Linked DNA regions of Sandaracinus amylolyticus. The protein of the gene in region 1 binds, or shares a complex with, the protein of each later gene. Links are inferred from orthologs where the notes say so. Each region holds a gene or a part of one and is shown on either strand. Other genes may lie near its edges. The genes, in order: groL and metK.

What was found.
Region 2: the proteins of groL (region 1) and metK are in contact, whole or in part, in a cryo-EM structure (PDB 8P4O), measured with the Escherichia coli proteins. The link is inferred for Sandaracinus amylolyticus from one-to-one orthologs.

Annotation. Positions count from the first base shown.
Region 1 is NZ_CP011125.1:3,871,036-3,874,194, reverse strand. The notes cover bases 255-3,098. They hold groL (chaperonin GroEL), read left to right. Parts: upstream 255-781; coding sequence 782-2,416; downstream 2,417-3,098. Other genes in these bases: DB32_RS16515 (coiled-coil domain-containing protein), read right to left, coding at 2,529-3,098; groES (co-chaperone GroES), read left to right, coding at 453-740. Also shown: DB32_RS16530 (hypothetical protein), read right to left, coding at 1-147; more of DB32_RS16515, read right to left, coding at 3,099-3,159.
Region 2 is NZ_CP011125.1:390,136-393,296, forward strand. The notes cover bases 138-2,983. They hold metK (methionine adenosyltransferase), read left to right. Parts: upstream 138-847; coding sequence 848-2,119; downstream 2,120-2,983. Other genes in these bases: DB32_RS49845 (hypothetical protein), read right to left, coding at 138-657; DB32_RS01595 (TrpB-like pyridoxal phosphate-dependent enzyme), read left to right, coding at 2,258-2,983. Outside these bases: more of DB32_RS49845, read right to left, coding at 1-137; more of DB32_RS01595, read left to right, coding at 2,984-3,161. UniProt on the Escherichia coli protein: Catalyzes the formation of S-adenosylmethionine (AdoMet) from methionine and ATP.

The DNA.
Region 1 (3,159 bases):
CCGCCCGAGCCCCATCGCCGCGAGCAGCTCGACGAGGTAGGCGCGGGTCTCCTCGGGCGCGTCGATCCGGTGGCGACCCAGCGCATCGTCCAGCCGCTCACGAAACCAGAACCGCAGGTCGGCGAACGTCTCGATCACGGTGCTCACCTCCGAGGCTTCTGCCGAGAAAATCTACGGCACGGAGGCGGCGGCGCGAAGAATTCCCCAAGTGTTCCGGTGGTTTCCGGAATGTCTCCGGCGCGTCGTCGGCAGCCGCGCGCCGCGAGTGCCAACGCGCCGCCACGAACCGGCGCAACCGCACGGAATCATTGGCGTCCGCAGCGTCGCGAGAAAATCGCGAGGGGCCATCTTGACCGTTGCAGGGCCCAGGTTAGGTTCCCGGCCCGCTGTCAGCACTCGCCGGGTGCGAGTGCTAACGAAGTGCAAATCGGACCCCCAAGGAGGGCTCAGACATGGCGATTCGTCCCCTGCACGACCGCGTGCTCATCCAGCGCGTGAAGGAAGAGGAGAAGACCAAGGGCGGGATCATCATCCCCGACACGGCGAAGGAAAAGCCGGTCGAGGGCAAGGTGATCGCCGTCGGCAGCGGCAAGATCCTCGAGGACGGCTCGGTCCGGAAGCTCGAGGTCAAGCCCGGCGATCGCGTCCTCTTCGGCAAGTACAGCGGCCAGGAGATCAAGGTCGACGGCCAGGAGATGGTGATCCTCCGCGAAGACGACATCGTCGGCATCGTGGAGTGATCTCGAAAGACTGACTTCAGCGGAAGACGGAGACGAAGAACATGGCAGCCAAGGAAATTCTCTACGATACGACCGCGCGCGACCGCATTCTCGCCGGCGTCAACACGCTCGCGAACGCGGTGAAGGTCACGCTGGGCCCCAAGGGCCGCAACGTCGTCATCGAGAAGAGCTTCGGCGCTCCGACGGTCACGAAGGACGGCGTGACGGTCGCGAAGGAGATCGAGCTCGCGGACAAGTTCGAGAACATGGGCGCGCAGATGGTGCGCGAGGTCGCCAGCAAGACGTCGGACGTCGCGGGTGACGGCACCACGACGGCGACCGTGCTCGCGCAGGCGGTCTACCGCGAGGGCTCGAAGATGGTGGCCGCGGGCCACAACCCGATGGAGCTCAAGCGCGGCATCGACGCGGCCGTCGCGGCGATCACCGAGGAGCTGAAGAAGCTCTCGAAGCCGACGAAGGACCCGAAGGAGATCGCGCAGGTCGGCACGATCTCGGCGAACGGCGACGAGACGATCGGCAAGATCCTCGCCGAGGCGATGGAGAAGGTCGGCAAGGAAGGCGTCATCACGGTCGAGGAGGCGAAGGGCCTCGAGACCACGCTCGACGTCGTCGAGGGCATGCAGTTCGACCGCGGCTACCTGTCGCCCTACTTCGTGACGGATCCGGAGCGCATGGAGGCGATCCTCGAGGACGCCTACATCCTGATCTCCGAGAAGAAGATCTCGAACATGAAGGACCTCCTCCCGGTCCTCGAGGCGATCGCGCGTCAGCAGAAGCCGCTCCTCATCCTCTCGGAGGACGTCGAGGGCGAGGCGCTCGCGACGCTCGTCGTGAACAAGCTCCGCGGCACGCTACACGTCGCGGCGGTGAAGGCGCCGGGCTTCGGCGATCGCCGCAAGGAGATGCTGAAGGACATCGCCATCCTGACGGGTGGTGAGGTCGTCAGCGAGGAGCTCGGGATCAAGCTCGAGAACGTGACCCTGAACGATCTCGGCCGCGCGAAGCGCGTCCGGATCGACAAGGAGAACACGACGATCGTCGACGGCGTGGGCGCGAAGGACGCGATCAAGGGCCGCATCGAGACGATCAAGAAGCAGATCGAGGACACGACGAGCGACTACGATCGCGAGAAGCTCCAGGAGCGCCTCGCGAAGCTCGTCGGCGGCGTCGCGGTCATCAAGGTCGGCGCGGCGACCGAGGTCGAGATGAAGGAGAAGAAGGCGCGCGTCGAGGACGCGCTCCACGCGACCCGCGCGGCCGTCGAGGAGGGCATCGTCCCCGGCGGTGGCGTGGCGCTCCTTCGCGCGCAGTCGGCGCTCGACGGCCTCAAGCTCAGCGACGAGCAGGCGGTCGGCGTGCGCATCGTGCGCCGCGCGATCGAGGAGCCCCTGCGCCAGATCTCGGCGAACGCGGGCGTCGAGGGCTCGATCGTCGTCGACAAGGTCAAGAACGGCAAGGGCGGCTTCGGCTACAACGCCGCGCGCGACTCGTACGAGGACCTGATCTCGGCCGGCGTCATCGACCCGACGAAGGTCGTCCGCACCGCGCTGCAGAACGCGTCGTCGGTCGCGAGCCTCATGCTCACGACCGAGGCGCTCATCGCCGAGCTCCCGAAGGAGGAGAAGGCGGCGGCGGGCGGCGGTCACGCGCACGGCCCCGGCGGCATGGATTTCTGATCCACCGCTGACGCGCTGAACGAAGAAGGCCGCGCTCTCCTCGGAGGGCGCGGCCTTCGTCTTTCCGGGGCGGGAGTCGAGAGGGGAGGCGCGCAGCCTCCCCCGGGCCAGCTCAGTAACGGCGGAGGAGACGCAGCATCGACGCGATGCGATCGGCGGCCTCGGCGCGCTGATCGTTCGCGATCTCGCCGAGGAGCGTCTCGAGGCTCGCGCGCGCCTGGGCGAACGCGTCGCGCATCGAGCGCTGCTCGCGCTCCGACTGCGTGATGCGGCCCTCGAGGACCATCAGCTGCGCGTCTCGATCACCGAGCGTCTGGTGCAGGCGGCGCAGATCGGCGTCGCGCTCGGCGGAGCCGCCGTTCTGCTCGGCGTGTCGGCGCGCCTGGCGCTCTTGCTCGAGCTCGCGCTCGAAGCGCACCGCGCGCTCTTCCGCCATCAGCACGCGCTGCACGAGCTCGCGCTCGTCGCCGGGCGCCTCGCCGGACTTCATGCGCTCGAGCGCGCGCAGGCGATCGTCGCGATCCTGGAGCTGCGCGGTGAGCGAGCGGAGCATGAGCTCGCGATCTTCGGCCTCGCGCTGCAGGTCGCGCAGCTGCTCGCGAAGGCGCGCGTCGCTCGCGGGCGCGGCCGCCGCGACGGCGCCGGTGTCGAGCCCGCTGGCGATCGACGAGAGGATCTGGCGCGCCTCTGCGAGCGCGCGGCGCGTCTCTTCGTGCTCGCGGGCGAGGCGCTCTCTCGCGCGC
Region 2 (3,161 bases), 3.5 Mb from region 1 along the record:
GCACGCGCCTGCGCTGCACACGGCCACCTGGTTGAGCGCAGGCGCGGGCGTCGGGCACACGATGCAGTCGTTCGCGCCGGTCCCGCAGCGCATCGGGTTCGTGAGCACGTCGTCGTACTCGGTGCTCACGCACATCCCGGCCGACTCGACGCACTCGTCGGCGCTGCAGCTGTTCGAGTCGTCGCAGTCACGCGAGCCCGGGCTCTGGCACCGCCCTTCGACGCACACCTCGACGCCGTTGCAGAAGTTCCCGTCGCCAGTGCAGTCGGTGTCGAACTCGCACGCCGGCGCCTCGCTGCACCCGATGCGGAGGTAGCAAGCGGTCCCGTCGGGGCACGCGGTGTCGTCGGGCGTGTTCTGGCATTCGTCGGTCGCGGTCACGCACTCGTCGCGCGTGCACGAGATGCCGTCGTCGCAGGTCGGGATCGCGCTCGCGATGCAGCGATTCTCCCGGCAGATCAGCCGACCGTTGCAGAAGATCCCGTCGTCGGCGCAGTCCTCGTCGAACTGGCACTCACCGCTCGTGCTCCCGTCGCCCCGCGCCGCGTCCGACGTGCTGCCGTCGCGGCGACCTCCGCTTCCTCCATCGGCGCACCCGGCGATCGCGGCGCCGGCACAAGTCAAGAGAACGAGCCAACCCCATGCTCGCAAAGCCATCCCGGATCCACCTCTCGGCTAGGTTCAGCGAGCGTACACGAATGCACCTCTCCCCCACCACGGGGGGCGAGGGCGTGCAGAGAGAGGTGCGCGGATTGACTCGGCTCGTGGACTCCCTTATGAACGCGCCGCCCGGAGCCCGGGCCGCCACGCACGTTCGACGCGCGAAGAAGAAAGGGTCGAAGCTCAGATGTCCGGATATCTCTTCACCTCGGAGTCGGTCACCGAAGGCCATCCCGACAAGCTCTGCGACGCGATCTCCGACTCCGTCCTCGACGCGATCCTCGAGAAGGACGCGCGCGCCCGCGTGGCGTGCGAGACGATGGTGAAGACCGGCTACGCGATCGTCGCGGGCGAGATCACGACGAAGGCCGTGATCGACTTCCCGAAGGTCATCCGCGCGGCGATCAAGGACATCGGCTACACGGCCGAGTGCGGCTTCGACTGGGAGCACTGCGCGATCCTCACCGCGATCGAGCAGCAGTCGCCCGACATCGCGCAGGGCGTGAACATCGAGACCTCGCTCTCGAAGGATCAGGGCGCGGGCGATCAGGGCCTGATGTTCGGCTACGCGTGCGACGAGACGCCCGAGCTGATGCCGATGCCGATCCAGCTGGCGCACCGCCTCGCGCAGCGCCTCGCGAAGGTTCGCAAGAACGGCACGCTCCCGTGGCTCCGCCCCGACGGCAAGACCCAGGTCACCGTCGAGTACGGCCCGGACGGCAAGCCGGTGCGCCTCGACGCGATCGTCGTCAGCACGCAGCACTCGCCCGACGTGAAGTCGAAGAAGATCACCGAGGCGATGACCGAGGAAGTCATCCAGAAGGTCTGCCCGGCGAACATGATCGACAAGAAGACGAAGATCTTCGTCAACCCGACGGGGCGCTTCGTCATCGGCGGACCGGTCGGCGACGCGGGCCTCACCGGCCGCAAGATCATCGTGGACACCTACGGCGGCATGGGCCGTCACGGTGGCGGCGCGTTCAGCGGCAAGGATCCGAGCAAGGTCGATCGCTCGGCCGCGTACTTCGCGCGCTACGTCGCGAAGAACATCGTCGCGAGCGGCGTCGCCGCGCGCGCCGAGGTGCAGGTCGCGTACGCGATCGGCGTTGCGAAGCCGATGGGCGTGTACGTGTCGACGTTCGGCACCGGCAAGGTCGAGGACGCGAAGATCGCTGCGGCGGTCAGCGACATGTTCGACTTCCGCCCGCGCGCGCTGATCGAGACGCTCGAGCTGCTCAAGCCGATGTACCGCCCGACCGCGGCGTACGGTCACTTCGGCCGCACCGAGAAGGGCTCGTTCACGTGGGAGCGCACGGACCGCGCGGCGGAGCTCGCGGACCGTCTCCTCGGCGGCAAGAAGGCGGCGAAGGCCACCTCGATCTCGAACGGCTCGAACGGCGAGAAGAGCGCCGCCAAGCCGGCGAAGAAGAAGGCGTCGGGCAAGGCCGCGCAGGCCTGACCGTCTCCGCCTGAACGATCGCGCCACGAAGGCCGCGCACCGGGACACCGGGCGCGGCCTTCGCGCGTTTCGAAGGTCGTCGCACGCCCGTTGCGCGTGCTCGTCGCCCTCGCCGACCATCTCGGCCAGGAGGGGACTTTGACGACCAAGTATTTGTTGCCCGAGAGCGAGATCCCGCGTCACTGGTACAACATCCTCGCGGATCTCGGATCGCCGCCCGCGCCCGTGCTGCACCCGGGCACGAAGGAGGCGGTCGGTCCGAGCGATCTCGCGCCGCTCTTCCCGATGGCGATCATCGAGCAGGAGATGAGCGCGCAGCGCGAGATCGCGATTCCCGACGAGGTGCGCGACGTGCTCGGGCTCTGGCGACCGACTCCGCTCTTCCGCGCCCACGCGCTGGAGCGCGCGATCGGGACTCGCTCGCACGTCTATTACAAATACGAGGGTGTCAGTCCGTCGGGCAGTCACAAACCGAACACGGCAGTCGCGCAGGCCTATTACAACGCGCGAGAGGGCGTGAAGCGGCTCGCGACGGAGACCGGAGCGGGCCAGTGGGGCTCGTCGCTCTCGTTCGCGGCGGCGCGCTTCGGGCTGCACGTCACCGTCTACATGGTGAAGGTGAGCCATCAGCAGAAGCCCTATCGCCGCTCGATGATGCAGGTGTGGGGCGCGGAGGTGTTCGCGTCGCCGAGCACGCGCACCAACGCGGGCCGCAAGATCCTGGAGCTCACCCCGGAGAGCCAGGGGTCGCTGGGCATCGCGATCTCGGAGGCGGTCGAGGACGCGGCGACGCACGACGACACCAAGTACGCGCTGGGCTCGGTGCTCAACCACGTGTGTCTGCACCAGACCGTGATCGGCCTCGAGGCGCAGCGACAGATGGAGATGGCGGGCGAATATCCCGACGTCGTCATCGGCTGCCACGGCGGCGGGAGCAACTTCGCGGGGATCGCGATCCCGTTCGTGCGCGACAAGATGAACGGCAAGAAGGTGCGCCTCGTCGCGTCCGAGCCGGCGAGCTGTCCTTCGCTCACGAAGGGCG